Regions from separate parts of the Alkalibacillus silvisoli genome, predicted to be linked through region 2. Evidence: predicted binding sites of a transcription regulator. Region 2 holds the regulator's gene; the other holds the start of a gene.
What was found. Region 2 encodes CtsR, which represses protease genes until heat stress. Its sites were predicted from a motif close to ATGGTCAATAAAGGTCAAACA; they were not measured.
Positions count from the first base shown of each region.

Region 1: clpP (ATP-dependent Clp endopeptidase proteolytic subunit ClpP) is a predicted target of CtsR. The motif match lies at 1,956-1,976, and genes of this name have one in related genera.

Region 1 covers NZ_BAAACZ010000014.1:38,968-46,621, reverse strand. Annotated here, with positions in the region: gene ABDZ63_RS09165 (vWA domain-containing protein) at 1-311, opposite strand, end outside; gene ABDZ63_RS09160 (ATP-binding protein) at 322-1,203, opposite strand; gene clpP (ATP-dependent Clp endopeptidase proteolytic subunit ClpP) at 1,322-1,900, opposite strand; tRNA gene ABDZ63_RS09150 (tRNA-Arg) at 2,118-2,189, shown strand; gene ABDZ63_RS09145 (hypothetical protein) at 2,524-2,982, shown strand; partial or broken gene ABDZ63_RS15840 (transposase) at 3,310-3,505, opposite strand; gene ABDZ63_RS09140 (histidine kinase dimerization/phospho-acceptor domain-containing protein) at 4,457-5,905, shown strand; gene ABDZ63_RS09135 (ATP-binding protein) at 5,853-7,526, shown strand; gene ABDZ63_RS09130 (response regulator) at 7,630-7,654, shown strand, end outside.
Region 2 covers NZ_BAAACZ010000028.1:94-7,747, forward strand. Annotated here, with positions in the region: partial or broken rRNA gene ABDZ63_RS13825 (23S ribosomal RNA) at 1-18, shown strand, start outside; rRNA gene rrf (5S ribosomal RNA) at 111-226, shown strand; gene ABDZ63_RS13835 (MgtC/SapB family protein) at 413-1,072, shown strand; gene ABDZ63_RS13840 (CtsR family transcriptional regulator) at 1,311-1,775, shown strand; gene mcsA (protein-arginine kinase activator protein McsA) at 1,790-2,335, shown strand; gene mcsB (protein-arginine kinase McsB) at 2,335-3,408, shown strand; gene clpC (ATP-dependent protease ATP-binding subunit ClpC) at 3,424-5,883, shown strand; gene radA (DNA repair protein RadA) at 5,954-7,324, shown strand; gene ABDZ63_RS13865 (PIN/TRAM domain-containing protein) at 7,511-7,654, shown strand, end outside.

The sequences.
Region 1 (7,654 bases), on a different contig from region 2:
AATAGTTGCTCACAAAAATAAGAAAGCGAACTTTGATCTACTGCTTCTTTTAGTTTCATCCATTCTGCAATAGAGGTATGGTGAAGTGTGCCTAAAACGCGTAATAAAATATCAGTCTTATATCCAAGCACTCGAGTCTCTTCATTTCGATGGTCCCAAAAATGACTTGCTGTAATTTGGCGTTTATCTATATGAATAGTGGCACCAAAATGATAATCAAACTCCAAATTAGGTTGTTTTGAAAGAATATTAACGAGATCCTTCAACTCAGCTAAGAGACGTGTGTCGATCACTTTGTCATTAAACTTCACTTAAAACACCTCATTCAAACAGTGTATCGGCAAGATTTTTAACAACTTCTTTTTCCCGGTCATCTTCTAGTTTATCTGTAATAGCTCGTGTGATTGCCCTTTTCGGTGGAATGAAAGAAGTCAAATCACAAGCATCAAGTAAAGCTCGAATACTTGCCCCATCTTCAGAAATCTTACCTTGTTCAGCCGCTTCAATTAAATCAGTCGATAATTGTATGAACTGAGCCGTTAACTGCTCGTCATTTAAATTCGTGTTGTTTTCGATTAATTGTTTTAGTTGCTCTCCTTCAATATAAGAAACATCGAAAACGATGAAGCGGTTTTTAAGCGCTTCGTTTAAACGAGTCGTACCAATATACCCTTCATTAATCGCCGCGATTACTGTAAACCCTTCTTTTGCCTGAATTAGTTCATTAGTTAATGGGTTAGTGAGCGTTCTACGATAATCAAGCGCACCATTAATTAAAGGAAGCGTTTCAGGCTTTGCCATATTGACCTCATCAATGTATAAGAAATGCCCATTCTCCATGGATTGGACGAGCGGACCTGGAATGAAATCAATTTGTTGTTGCCCTTCCTGATCATAATTAATTGTTTTAAAACCTAAAAAACTTTCCGCATCTAAATCAACAGAACAGTTCACACTGAACATCGGCTGGTTAAAAAGATTGGATAACGTTTCAGCTAGTTTAGTCTTACCCGAACCAGTGGGGCCTTTTAGTAAAATATTTTTACCCTGTGATAAAGCAACGACAGCATCTGTTAATAGATCAAAGTCATAAGGAATATAGCCACCTTCTGTGATTAAATGGTCGAAAGCTGTTTCGTTTTTATTTTTATGTTCATCAATCATTTGTTGAATTTGATTGGGCAGTTGAGTCTCTAAGTTCATTGTTGTCTCACTCCTTCATATCATCTAACCATAGTATCATGTCATTTACTAAGAATAAACTAACACAAAAAACTCCCTCATGTGTAAAACATAAGGGAGTGTAGTTAAATGATTGGAATTACTTCTGCATAACGTCGTCAATTAAGCCATACTTTTTAGCTTCTTCAGCAGACATGAAGTTGTCACGATCTGTGTCGCGTTCAACGATTTCATATGGCTGACCAGTACGCTCTGAAAGAATATGGTTTAGCTTCTCACGCATTTCAACAATACGCTTAGCATGAATTTGAATGTCAGATGCCTGACCTTGAGTACCACCTAATGGCTGGTGAATCATCACTTCACTATTAGGAAGTCCATAACGTTTACCAGGCTCACCAGCTGCTAGTAAGAATGCACCCATTGAAGCAGCCATACCAACACAAATAGTTGAAACGTTTGGCTTAATGAATTGCATCGTATCGTAAATGGCCATACCAGCTGTAATTGAACCACCTGGAGAGTTGATGTATAATGAGATATCTTTATCTGGGTCTTCAGCAGCTAAGAATAACATTTGTGCCACCACTGAGTTCGCAATGTTATCATCAACTGGACCACCTAGCATGATAATACGGTCTTTTAACAGACGAGAGTAGATATCATAAGCACGTTCACCGCGATTAGTTTGTTCAATGACTGTAGGAATTAAATTCATTTCACGTCACTCCTTATTACGAATTTTATTATTTTCATAGTTTTATCATACCTGTTTGGTCAAGGAAGGTCAAACAAAAAACATGAACCTTTTACCATTTTCAATCTTCCCATTGAAAATATAATTTAAACATATCTGATCATCTTACTATAATTGATGTTATCTTGAAATTTTAACGGTGAGGAAGTATAATAACTAATGCATTATGAATGCATTTGCCCTCGTGGTGTAACGGATAACACACAAGATTCCGGTTCTTGCGATAGGGGTTCGATTCCCTTCGAGGGCGTTTTGAGTATTATATTGTATAAGACTGAACATGACTGAAACCTACTTAGACATTGGTGTGAGTGGGTTCAGTCATTTTTATTTATGTTGGAGAAAAATGTTCAAAATGGTTGCTTTTTATTTTATTTTACACTTTTTTTACCCTGAATTTATTGTATGTTGAATTTTAAACATTTTTTGTGCACTGTTTTGAAGGTAAATAATGCTTTAATGCTAAAATAAGTTAAGAAAGACTATTTGGGTAACGAAATAGTAATTAAAAATATGGAAATTTCTATTATAACAATGTGCGGTAGACTAAATACTGCGCAACAAATAATTTCTTATACGGAAGAATGCTTGATCAGTATGTTACACTTGATGAAGAAAGTTTAGTGTATGAAGTAAAAGATGAGGCTAAAGATGAGCTTCATGGTAAAGAATATGGACTATTAAAAGCCGCAGTTAATGAAGCTAACAAGGTTATTAAAAATAGTTCAGAAGCATCCCAGGAGAATGTTTTTGCTCCAGGAGAACAAGTAGAAGAATCTGAAGTTGGTCTTTTTTATACGGAAGGCGTAAATGACATTGAGATTTATTGGTGGGGCGTTAGAGTTTACTTATCAAAATCAACAGTTAATACCCTGGCCGGTGGTTTAGCGATTGGTGGAATTTGGATTCCTGAACCACTTGTATCGAAAGTTTTAGCTACTCTTGGAGTTATAGGGACTCAAGTGCCAGGTGGTATTTGGTTTGAAGCTTCGTATTTGAATTTAGCGCCGCCCTTTTCAATTAGAGCTGCAGGATTTCAATAGAATGGGTGTTGAAAATGTCTCTTTTGAAACTAAGAATTATTATAACGGTTCTTGCTTTATGCTTTTTTATAGTATCGTTGTTTGATTTAATTCCTTATAATGTTGGTATGATTTTATTTGCTATTGTGATTTTTTCATATTTTGTATTGAGCTCTAAAGTTCAAAAAGGAAATCACAAAGAGTAAGAAAAGCGCGACTTCAAGTCGCGCTTTTCAGCTTATAGGGAAACCTCCATGTTTTTCTACAAGCTTTTTCAATTGTAGTTGAGTGATTTTTTAATAAGGTACTAAGTAAATGATAAATTAAGATGAAAAGACTCTCCTCCACCTAGACCACACGGTCTAGGTGGAGGGCAATCTTCTTCATGTTCCCACAAGCAGCTGTCATAAGCGCTTGCTCTAGAACATTTTCCTTCCCTCACAAACGACAATAACTCAGCCCATGCAATTCTTTTGAATTTGCATTCTACTTTCTCTTTCCGCACTCGATATATCCATTTTTCTTCATTAGTAAGCCTGTTTAATAATTGGATTTTCTGAATGATTATAAGAAAAATATGAGGCTCTAAGTATGTAATAGTTTGAAAGACAAACTTATAATCTTTGATAAGTTACTAAATGACTTAGAGACCATAAACATTACGCAAGGGTTGAAGCTAATTTAAGTCAAATAAGTCAGTGAAAATAAGTGATGTCTACATATAAAAGTAGATTTATAGAGGGAGGTTTCTAACATTAACAATCTTAAAATACTTTCATGGAATGTAAATGACTTTGGTGGAGCAGATGTAAAGAAGCAGATGAAAAAAAATGAATGGGATCGCAAAGAAAAAAATGAGGAAAGAATGATCAGGGTAGAATACCTGCCATAATTTACACTATCAACGGTATTACCACCAGAATGTAGACCCATTAATGAGTTAGTTGTGGAATTAAATACAGTCCCTCCACTATCGCCCCCCCTTGTCTATTATAACTAGCCAATGTCATATTGAAAAAGCGACATTACTTGATGATCATAAAAATAATATAGGAAATATAAAGGCTTCTCTTAGAAAGAACCATTATTTAAAAAAAGAGTGACGATTTCTAACGAAGAAGGCTTGACCAACATCATAGTTGCTACAATATTAGTTTCATTAAACACCGCAATTTTCGAAGCATAAACTGTGGTTATAAGCATATAAAATTTTCGTAGATTAATCGTGGAGTCACCATTCAATATAATGGTGACTCCACGATTTTTTAATTTTTATTGGTTTGTCCTAGCGACCTATATGTCTTCGCGGCATTAATCAATACTTTATCTGATGGGTTAATTAAAATATTGTACATTTCTTGAAGTATATGGTTGAAAAAGGTTATTTATAATCTATCATTAGTTATAATGAACTTGAAATTTAACGTGTTAATTTACGTAGTTTTTGGTTGTAACAACTTAATTTACTACACAAGATATAAGGAGTATTTGCCAAATGCCTCATCAATATATTAATAGAAAAAAACTAATACTATTAGTGGTGTTATTTATAATTTTATTGTCTGCTTTAAGGCTTGGTTGGCTAGCAGTATTTCATAATGATGTTGATGGTCAACCATTAATTAGCGAAGGAGAGTTAGATTTAAGAGGTTGGGAGGGTTTATCAAGTGAAACAATTGCCCTTGATGGTGAATGGAGGTTTTTCCCCGGTAAGTTAGCTACCAGTGGTCAAACAGAAACATGGGGTGATTTCAACTTAGTTGATGTTCCTGGTGATTGGAATGATCGTAAGTCAAATGGTTCGCTTGATTACTATGGTACATATAAATTGAGAATTATTGTTGAAGAAAACGATGACGATGTATTTAGTCTTGTAGTTCCTAGTGTCAGGAATGCTTCAGAGTTATATGTTAATGGTAGGTTGATAGATCAATCTGGACAAGTATCTGAAAGCGAGAGTCAATATCTTGCAAAAAACATACCATATACAGCTTCTTTCACAGCAGATGACGATGGTGTAATTGAAATAATGTTACAAGCGACTAATTACCTTGACTCGAGTGAAGGAGCAATTGCTCGTTCCATTAAATTTGGGGAAAGTTCTCAAGTTAGGTCAGAAAACCTTATATCATATTCAATGCAATTAATTGTTATGGTCGCTTTTCTCATATATACTACCTTTGCGATTGGTCTATTTTTTGTTAATGAACGGAACGGAACTTATATTAATGCTTCATTTTTGCTTCTTTGTGCGATTGTGACTCATTCTCTTGGAAGTGATGAAAAGCTAATAACATATTGGTTCCAACTTGATTATGCATGGAATATAAGAGTTGCTAACTTAGCATCCACTGGTATGATCTTCTCACTGTGGATGATTGTGAAAGGGTCATTCGGCAAGTCTCAGAAAATAATACATACAGTAGTTCTTACTATTTGTGTAGTTTCACTAATTGCTATCTTAACTCTTCCATTAATCGATTTATTTCAAATTCAGGATGTTTTTAATGCATTACTCATAGTGACACTCGTTTTAGTAATAATCAGTATGTTCAAAGTTCAGAGTTTGCAAAGAGAAGACACAGTATGGATTGTGTATGCATTGTTGGCTTTACTAAACAGTTATATTTGGTGGGGAGTTTGGAATAGTCTTGGAGTTAATGTGTTCTTTTATCCAATCGACTTAATTATAATGATTGGGTGTTTCACAATTATGTGGTTTATTAGGTATTTCAATATGTATAACAAGTCAAAAGAACAAGCTTCTAGGTTAAAGAATGTTAGCGAAGAAAAAGATGAGTTTCTAGCTAGGACTTCACATGAATTACGAAATCCTCTTCATGGTATATTGAATTTAACACAGACCACTCTAGATAGAAATAAAGGTGTCTTTGATCAAAAAAAGTCAAAAAGAATTAGAAACAGTAATAATGGTCGGGAATAGATTATCTTTCCTGTTAGATGATTTATTTGAAATGGCAAATCTGAAAATAACGAAACCCACTATACGTCAAAAGTCATTTTATCTCCAGTCCATTGCTACTGGTGTATTAGATATGTTCTATTATATGACGCATGAAAACAAAGTCACCTTAAAAAATGAAATTCAAAGCGACTTACCTCCAGTAAATGCAGATGAAAATAGAGTTTTACAAATTCTTTATAATTTAATTCATAATGCAGTTAAATTTACAAAAGAAGGTGAAATTTCACTCAGTGCTAGTGAAGATCAGCAAAAAATAATTGTTACTGTCAAAGATACTGGGGATGGAATGAACGCAGAAGCCTTTGATGAAATGTTTCAACCATACATGCAAGGGGAGAACAATATTAACAACTCAGAAGGTGGTGTTGGACTTGGGTTGAGTGTTAGTAAGGAATTGGTAGAGTTACATGGTGGGCACATTTATGGTTGTTCTAGACCTGGTGTTGGGACTGAGATATCTTTTACTTTAAGTGTTAGTCATGAAAAACCATATGAACTCAGTAGAGAACCAACTTTAACGTTAAATTCAAACCCACTTAACACGAACTCTGAACAATTAAAACAAAATGATCAATCTTCTTATAAAGATGCAAATATTTTAATTATAGATGATGACTTAATTAATATAAACGTTATAGAATCAGTGCTTTCAGAAGAAAACTATGAACTTACTAGTGTTCAACATAGTCGTGAATTACTAAGTGAATTGAACATGAAAGAATGGGATCTTCTAATTTTGGATGTCATGATGCCAGACCTATCAGGTTATGACTTAACAACTAAAGTTCGGGAACAATTTAACAAAGCAGAATTACCAATTCTATTACTAACTGCAAGAAGCAATCCAAAAGACGTTGTAACGGGTTTTAATGTTGGAGCAAATGATTATATATCCAAACCTGTTAATGCAAAGGAATTAAGGGCTAGAGTTCGCAGTTTAGTTAACATAAAAAAATCCACAGAAAAACAGTTGAAATTAGAATCAAAATGGCTGCAAGCTCAAATTCAACCTCATTTCATCTTTAATACATTGAATACAATAAGCGCATTAAGTAATATGGACATAGAAAAGATGAAAACTTTAATTGAGGAATTTGGTGAACTTCTTAGAGTTAAATTTAACTTCTCTGCTTATAATGAATTAGTCTCGGTCGAAGAAGAACTCTCAATTGTTCGTTCCTATGTATACATTGAACAAGTAAGATTTGGTGAAAAAATAAAAGTCAGTTGGAATATCGATAATGTTAAAGAGTTTAGTATCCCATTACTTACGGTACAGACTATTGTTGAAAATGCAGTTAAGCATGGTGTTATGATGCAGGTTGATATCGGGAAGATCGAGATAAAAGCGTTTAAACGAAAAGATTATTTAAGAATTGTAGTTAAAGACAATGGGATGGGAATGGATCAAGAAACTATTCAGACTATCTATAATTCTGATGATATTAAAGGTGTAGGATTAGTTAATACGAACAAAAGGTTAAAAATGCATTACAAAACAGAGTTAGAAGTTAAAAGCATAGTCGGTGTAGGTACAATAGTCGCTTTTAATATTTATAATAAAAGCAGCCTAGATTAAAGGTTATTGTTAAGAGTGGTGGGGACAACCTTCTTTAATATAAAAAAGGTTTCAATGTTCTATGTTATAAGTTAGATTCAGAAAACGATAAGGGGGGAGTTAGGTGAAATCTATACTTATTGATGATG
Region 2 (7,654 bases):
GATCGAGGACTTAACTTAAATCAACGTGATAAAACGCGTCTTCGACTTTGGTTGAATCTTATCTAGTTTTGAAGGTATTAGATCTTCAATTAATCTGATATATTGATTTGTCCGGTGGTTATGGCAGAGAGGTCACACCTGTTCCCATGCCGAACACAGTAGTTAAGCTCTCTAGCGCCGATGGTAGTTGGGGTTCTTCCCCTGTGAGAGTAGGACGCCGCCGGGCACCTTATAAAAGCTAAGAAGATTTGTCTTCTTAGCTTTTTTTGTATATGATTAACTAATATACTTGAATATAAATGATTAAGTGAACACATAAAATAAAAATATATACATTTCTAATATTGTACTTTAAAAGGAGGGGGAAGAGTTGTTTGATTTAGGCTCATTTTTAGGAGAAAACTTTGATGTTATGGTTTATCGAGTCATTCTTGCTACTATTTTATGTGGGTTAATTGGATTTGAACGCGAATTAAAAAAGCATTCAGCCGGATTTAGAACCCATATTTTAGTAGGGGTCGGTGCATGTGTTATGATGCTATTATCTATTTATGGCTTCCAGCCGTACATAACTGACCATTATACAATTCGATTTGACCCAGCTCGTATCCCTTCATATGTTATTAGTGGTATTGGATTTTTAGGTGCAGGTACGATATTGGTACACGGAGTGACAGTGAGAGGTTTAACAACAGCTGCTTCTATTTGGACTGTAGCTGGTTTAGGCCTTGTGATTGGTGCTGGAATGTATGCTTTAGCTATTTTAGCAACATTAGTGGTTTTGTTAAGTTTAATTTTCTTGAACTCGTTTGAAAAGTTATTTACAAGAAAAAAATATGATAACCGCGTGCATTTACTAGTAAAAGAAGACGTTTATTTAGGAGATGTTTTAAATATATTTGATGAATTTGATCTTTTAATAAAACGAATGGAAATAGAAAGTGAAAGTAGTCTACAAAGAAATATATATATTGAGTTAGAAAAAGATCAATCCTATAATAAAAATGACCTGTTAGACCGAATTAGTAAAATAGATCACGTGACATATATATATGAAAAAAATAATCTTTGATAAAAACCCCTTTTAACGCGAATGCGAAGGGGTTTTTAACTTTCTTAAAGGAGCATAACCTACAGGGCTCTATTAAAAGTAGTTAATAAGCAGGAAATATTATTAAATTTACATAATCAAGTTTAAATCAAAATGTTTGCAACACCCTACAAAGTGGGTATAATATAAATATAGTCAAAGATAGTCAAAGTCAAATTAATCTTATTGACTTAAGTTGATCTAAAGGAGGGAAAATGCGGTGAGAAACATTTCAGACGTGATAGAAGACTATTTAAAACAAATTATTCAATCAAGCAATAGTGATGTCGTAGAGTTAAAGCGTAGTGAAATTGCTGAGAGTTTTGAATGTGTCCCTTCTCAAATAAATTATGTCATTAATACCCGATTTACTTTAGAAAAAGGCTATCTTGTGGAAAGTAAAAGGGGTGGTGGTGGCTATATTAGAATAATTCGATTAAAGCCAAAATCAAACCAAGAATTAATTAAAGAAATGGATTTAGTAGCTAATCAACCTTTAACACAACAATCCGCTTTTGATTTAGTAGAACGATTAAAAGAAGAAGATTTAATCACTGAAAGGGAAAAACGTTTAATGCTAAAGGTGATGCACCGAGATATTTTAGATATTCCCTTGCCACATCGAGATCTAATTCGCTCTAAAATTTTTAAAGAGTTATTAACAACAATTAAAATGCATGGTTGATTGGAGGGTGAAAGATGCAATGTCAAAAGTGTCAGCAGCATGAAGCTTCTGTCCATTACACTCAAGTAGTTAATGGACAAAAGAAAGAAGTTCATTTATGCGAACAATGTGCCCATGAAGAAGGATATATGGATTTTACGAATGAGGGGTTGTCCCTTCATCATTTCTTAACAAACATGTTTCCATTTGATCAATCGATTAACCAACAGCATAAAGAAAAAGTACACCCTGCCGAAAGTTTAACATGCCAAGGTTGTGGATTGAGCTATTCACAATTTAGAAGGAAAGGTAAGTTTGGATGTAGTCAATGTTATGAAACGTTTGATTCTTATTTAAATCCGATTTTTAAACGTGTTCATAGTGGTAATACTGAGCACGTTGGTAAAATTCCAAAACGAATCGGTGGGGATATTCATAAACGTAAAGAGATTGATCAATTAAAGAAAAACTTACAACAAGTAATTGAAGATGAAAATTTTGAAGAAGCAGCGCAAATTCGTGATCGTATAAGAAATTTGAAACAAGATTTAGATGATGCACAACAAGGTGGTGATGCGTAGTGTCGTTGCAAGATTTTATAAATGAAGCAATCAGCCCTTGGATGAATGATGAGGGAAATGACTCTGATATCGTTTTAAGTACACGTATTCGACTAGCGCGTAACTTAGAGGAAGTGCCATTTCCAACAAGTCAAGATCAGAATTCACAACATAAAGTGTTACAACATGTCGAACAAGAATTTAATCAGCATTCTGTTCATGACTTTAAAAAGTTTCAACTTGTGAAGATGGCTGACTTAGAGCCAATTGAAAAGCGAGTGTTAGTTGAGAAACATTTAATTAGTCCTAATTTAGCGGACAATAAAGAAACTGGTGGTGTTCTGATTTCGGAAAATGAACAGGCATCGATCATGATTAATGAAGAGGATCATTTACGAATACAACTTTACTATTCAGGTTTTGAATTAACTGAAGCGCTACAACAAGCTCAAGAACTTGATGATTGGTTTGAAGAGAGAACGCGCTATGCTTTTGATGAGCATAAAGGGTATTTAACCAGTTGTCCAACAAATGTTGGAACAGGTTTAAGGGCGTCTATTATGATGCATTTGCCAGCTTTAACCATGACGAACCAAATGAACCAAATTGTCCCTGAAATTAACAAGATCGGATTAGTTGTTAGAGGGATTTATGGTGAAGGTACTGAAGCGTTAGGGCAGTTGTATCAAATTTCAAACCAAATGACTTTAGGTAAATCTGAAGATGACATTATTGAAGATCTACAAAGTGTAGTCAAACAAGTGATTGATAGTGAACGAAAAGCGCGTGAGTGGGTGATGCAACAATCGGGTATACAGTTAGAAGATCGTATTTTCCGTTCATATGGGGTATTAGCTCACAGTCGTATTATTGAATCAAAAGAAGCATCAAAATGTCTATCAGATGTACGGTTAGGTATTGATTTAGGCTTAATAAAACATGTTTCAAAAAATATATTAAATGAGTTAATGGTTTTAACACAGCCAGGGTTTTTACAACATTACGCTAAAAAATCACTGAAACCAAATGAGCGTGATTGGTTTAGAGCTAACTTAATTCGTGAAAGATTACAATTAGAGCAGTATAACAATTAAAAGGAGGTCATTCATATGATGTTTGGACGATTTACAGAACGAGCTCAAAAAGTTCTTGCCCTATCACAAGAAGAAGCTGTACGCCTAGGGCATAACAATATAGGAACAGAGCACATTTTACTTGGTTTAATTAAGGAAGGCGATGGGATTGCAGCCAAAGCATTAAAATCTTTAAATGTAACAGCTGAACAAATACAAGAGGAAGTTGAACAGTTAATCGGGACTTCTCAAAGTACTCAACAAACAATCCATTATACCCCACGTGCTAAGAAAGTTATTGAACTATCAATGGATGAAGCCCGTAAATTAAACCATTCATACGTAGGAACAGAACACATATTATTAGGGTTAATCCGTGAAGGTGAAGGGGTTGCAGCACGCGTGTTTAACAATTTAGGTGTAAGCCTGAATAAAGCGCGTCAACAAGTTCTTCAACTGCTTGGTAGTAATGAATCAACGTCAAATCAACGCCAACAAAAGCAATCTAACAATGCTAATACTCCAACACTAGATTCGTTAGCACGAGATTTAACGTCAGTTGCACGCGAGGGTGGTGTCGACCCAGTTATTGGTCGAGGTAAAGAAATTGAACGTGTTATTCAAGTCTTAAGCCGTCGTCGTAAAAATAACCCTGTACTAATTGGGGAGCCAGGTGTTGGTAAGACAGCTATTGCAGAAGGTTTAGCGCAACAAATCGTTAACAATGAAATTCCCGAAATCTTACGTGATAAGCGAGTGATGACGTTAGATATGGGAACAGTTGTAGCTGGAACAAAATATCGTGGTGAGTTTGAAGATCGTTTGAAAAAAGTTATGGAAGAAATTCGCCAAGCGCGTAATATTATTCTATTCATTGATGAACTACACACATTAATCGGTGCTGGCGGAGCAGAAGGTGCTATTGATGCTTCAAACATTTTAAAACCAGCCCTAGCTCGCGGTGATCTACAATGTATCGGTGCAACGACATTAGATGAGTATCGTAAATATATCGAAAAAGACGCAGCATTAGAACGCCGCTTCCAACCAATCCAAGTTGATGAGCCGACTCCTGAGGAATCTCAACAAATCCTTGAAGGTTTAAGGGATCGTTATGAAGCGCATCACCGTGTGACAATATCTAATGATGCAATTGAAAGTGCTGTGCGTTTGTCAGATCGTTATATTACTGATCGGTTCTTACCAGACAAAGCAATTGATTTAATTGATGAAGCAGCTTCACGCGTAAGACTAAGAAGTTATACAGCTCCACCAAACTTAAAAGACCTTGAGCAAAAGCTTGAAGAAGTGAAGAAAGAGAAAGATGCTGCTGTTCAAAGTCAAGAGTTTGAAAAGGCAGCATCACTTAGAGATAAAGAACAGAAATTAAAAGACGAATTATCTAAAACAAAAGATGAATGGAAAGAAAAGCAAGGTAAAGAAAGCTCTGAAGTCACTTTAGATGATATAGCCCATGTTGTTTCAACGTGGACTGGTGTACCAGTATCTAAGTTAGCTAAAGATGATAAAGAAAAATTACTAAACCTTGAAAAGACACTTCATGATCGAGTCATTGGTCAAGATGAAGCGGTTAAAGCCGTTTCTAAGGCAGTAAGGCGTGCAAGAGCTGGACTTAAAGACCCGAAGCGTCCAATTGGATCATTTATTTTCTTAGGACCAACAGGTGTTGGTAAAACAGAGCTTGCAAGAGCACTTGCTTCATCAATGTTTGAGGATGAAGATGCGATGATTCGTATTGATATGTCTGAATATATGGAGAAACACGCAACGTCTCGTTTAGTTGGTTCACCACCGGGGTATGTCGGTTATGATGAGGGTGGTCAATTAACAGAGAAAGTTCGAACAAAACCTTACTCTGTCATCTTATTAGATGAAATTGAAAAGGCGCACCCTGAAGTATTTAATATATTATTACAAGTGCTAGAAGATGGCCGCTTAACAGACTCTAAAGGTCGAGTAGTCGACTTCCGTAATACTGTGTTAATTATGACATCTAACGTTGGTGCTCATGAGTTAAAACGTCAAAAGTATGTCGGGTTTAGCGTTGATGATCATGAGCAAGATCATAAGCAAATGAAGTCTAAAGTCTTGGATGAATTAAAGAAAGCATTCCGTCCAGAGTTTTTAAACCGTATTGATGAAACAATTGTATTCCATTCGCTTGAAGAAAAACACATTCAAGAAATTGTAGAGCTTATGGTGAAACAATTACAAGATCGATTGAAAGATAGCGAGATTAACTTTACGTTATCTGAGGCAGCTATTAAGAAAATTACTGAAGAAGGAATGGACTTAGAATATGGTGCAAGACCACTTCGCCGCTCAATCCAAAAGAACGTAGAAGACTTCTTATCTGAAGAATTACTCAGTGGTACCATTCAAACAGGTCAAGAAGTAGAAATTGATGTTAATGATGATGGTGAATTGTATATTGCATCAACGAAACAACTAGAAACAGAACTAAGTGAAAAGTAGTCTAATAAACAGCCGGATTTCTATTGTTTTCCGGCTGTTTTTTCCATAATGATAGGAAAGGGAGTAAAACATGGCTAAAGCAAAAGTAATATTTTTCTGCCAAGAATGTGGTTATGAATCACCTAAGTGGATGGGTAAATGTCCTGCATGTCATCAATGGAATACATTAGTTGAAGAAAAAGTATCGAAGAAATCAGATCGTCATGATATTGGTACAAACCAGTCAAAGAAACGTAAAAAACCACAATCAATTAAACAAGTTTCATCGAAGGAAGAAACGCGTGTCACAACTAAAATGGAAGAGTTAAACCGTGTGCTAGGCGGGGGGATTGTGCCAGGGTCGTTAGTTTTAATCGGTGGTGACCCAGGTATTGGGAAGTCTACACTATTACTACAATTATCTTCTGAGGTAGCTAATTTGAACATGAATGTTTTATACATATCAGGTGAAGAATCAGAAAAACAAACTAAACTAAGGGCCGACCGACTCGATGTTAGTGAAAGTGATCTATATATTATGGCAGAAACGAATTTGGAATATGTCATTGATGCGATTGATGAAATGAATCCATCTTTTGTCGTAATTGATTCGATTCAAACGGTTTACCACGATGCTGTTACATCAGCACCAGGCTCTGTATCCCAAGTAAGAGAGTGTACGAGTGCTTTAATGAAAGTAGCCAAAACAAAAGGGATTCCAATATTTATTGTTGGACACGTGACAAAAGAAGGGGCAATTGCTGGGCCGAGATTATTAGAGCACATGGTAGATACAGTTTTGTATTTTGAAGGCGAGCGTCACCATACGTTTAGAATTTTAAGAAGTGTTAAGAACAGATTTGGTAGTACTCATGAAATGGGTATTTTTGAAATGAAAGAAGAAGGCTTAGTAGAAGTGAATAATCCTTCAGAAATCTTTTTAGAAGAACGATCACAAGGGGTAGCTGGTTCTACAGTTGTTGCTTCTTTGGAAGGAACTAGACCGATGTTAGTTGAAATTCAAGCATTAATCTCACCTACACAGTTTGGAAATTCAAGGAGAATGGCTACCGGGTTGGACCACAACCGTGTTCCGTTATTAATGGCTGTGTTAGAAAAACGTGCAGGCCTTCTCTTACAAAATCAAGATGCATATGTCAAGGTGGCAGGGGGAGTGAAACTGGATGAACCTGCTATAGACTTGGCTGTTGCTATTAGTGTTGCTTCTAGCTTCCGCGATCACGCGACAAGGCCAGATGATGTTTTTATTGGTGAGGTGGGATTGACTGGTGAAGTTAGAAGGGTTGCGCGTATTGAGCAACGAATTCAAGAAGCACATAAGTTAGGGTTTAAGCGAATTGTTTTACCACGAAAGAATTTAGGTAGTTTTACACCCCCTACTGGCGTTGAATTAGTAGGTGTTGATTCTGTTCAAGAAGCATTGAAAGTTGGTTTGGAATAATAGTATTACAAACAAAATATATTTGTAACTTTATTGACACATAATCTTAATTGGTGATATAATATTTGCTATTTTATTTTGACGGTGCCTCGATGAGCATGGTATAATTTACAATTATAGTTAAATTGACAACATACTTATGTTCATCGAATGATTTGGTGAAACTAGTATATAGGAGGTGCATGGATTTTGAAGAAGATTATACAGCTATTTATAATTGTAGCTGGTGGAACGCTAGGTTTTCTTTACTTTCCGAACTTAGCGGCTTTAGCAGGTTTTGAAGAGCCGAGTTGGCTTATTCCTTACTTTGGATTAGTGTTTGGTGCAATT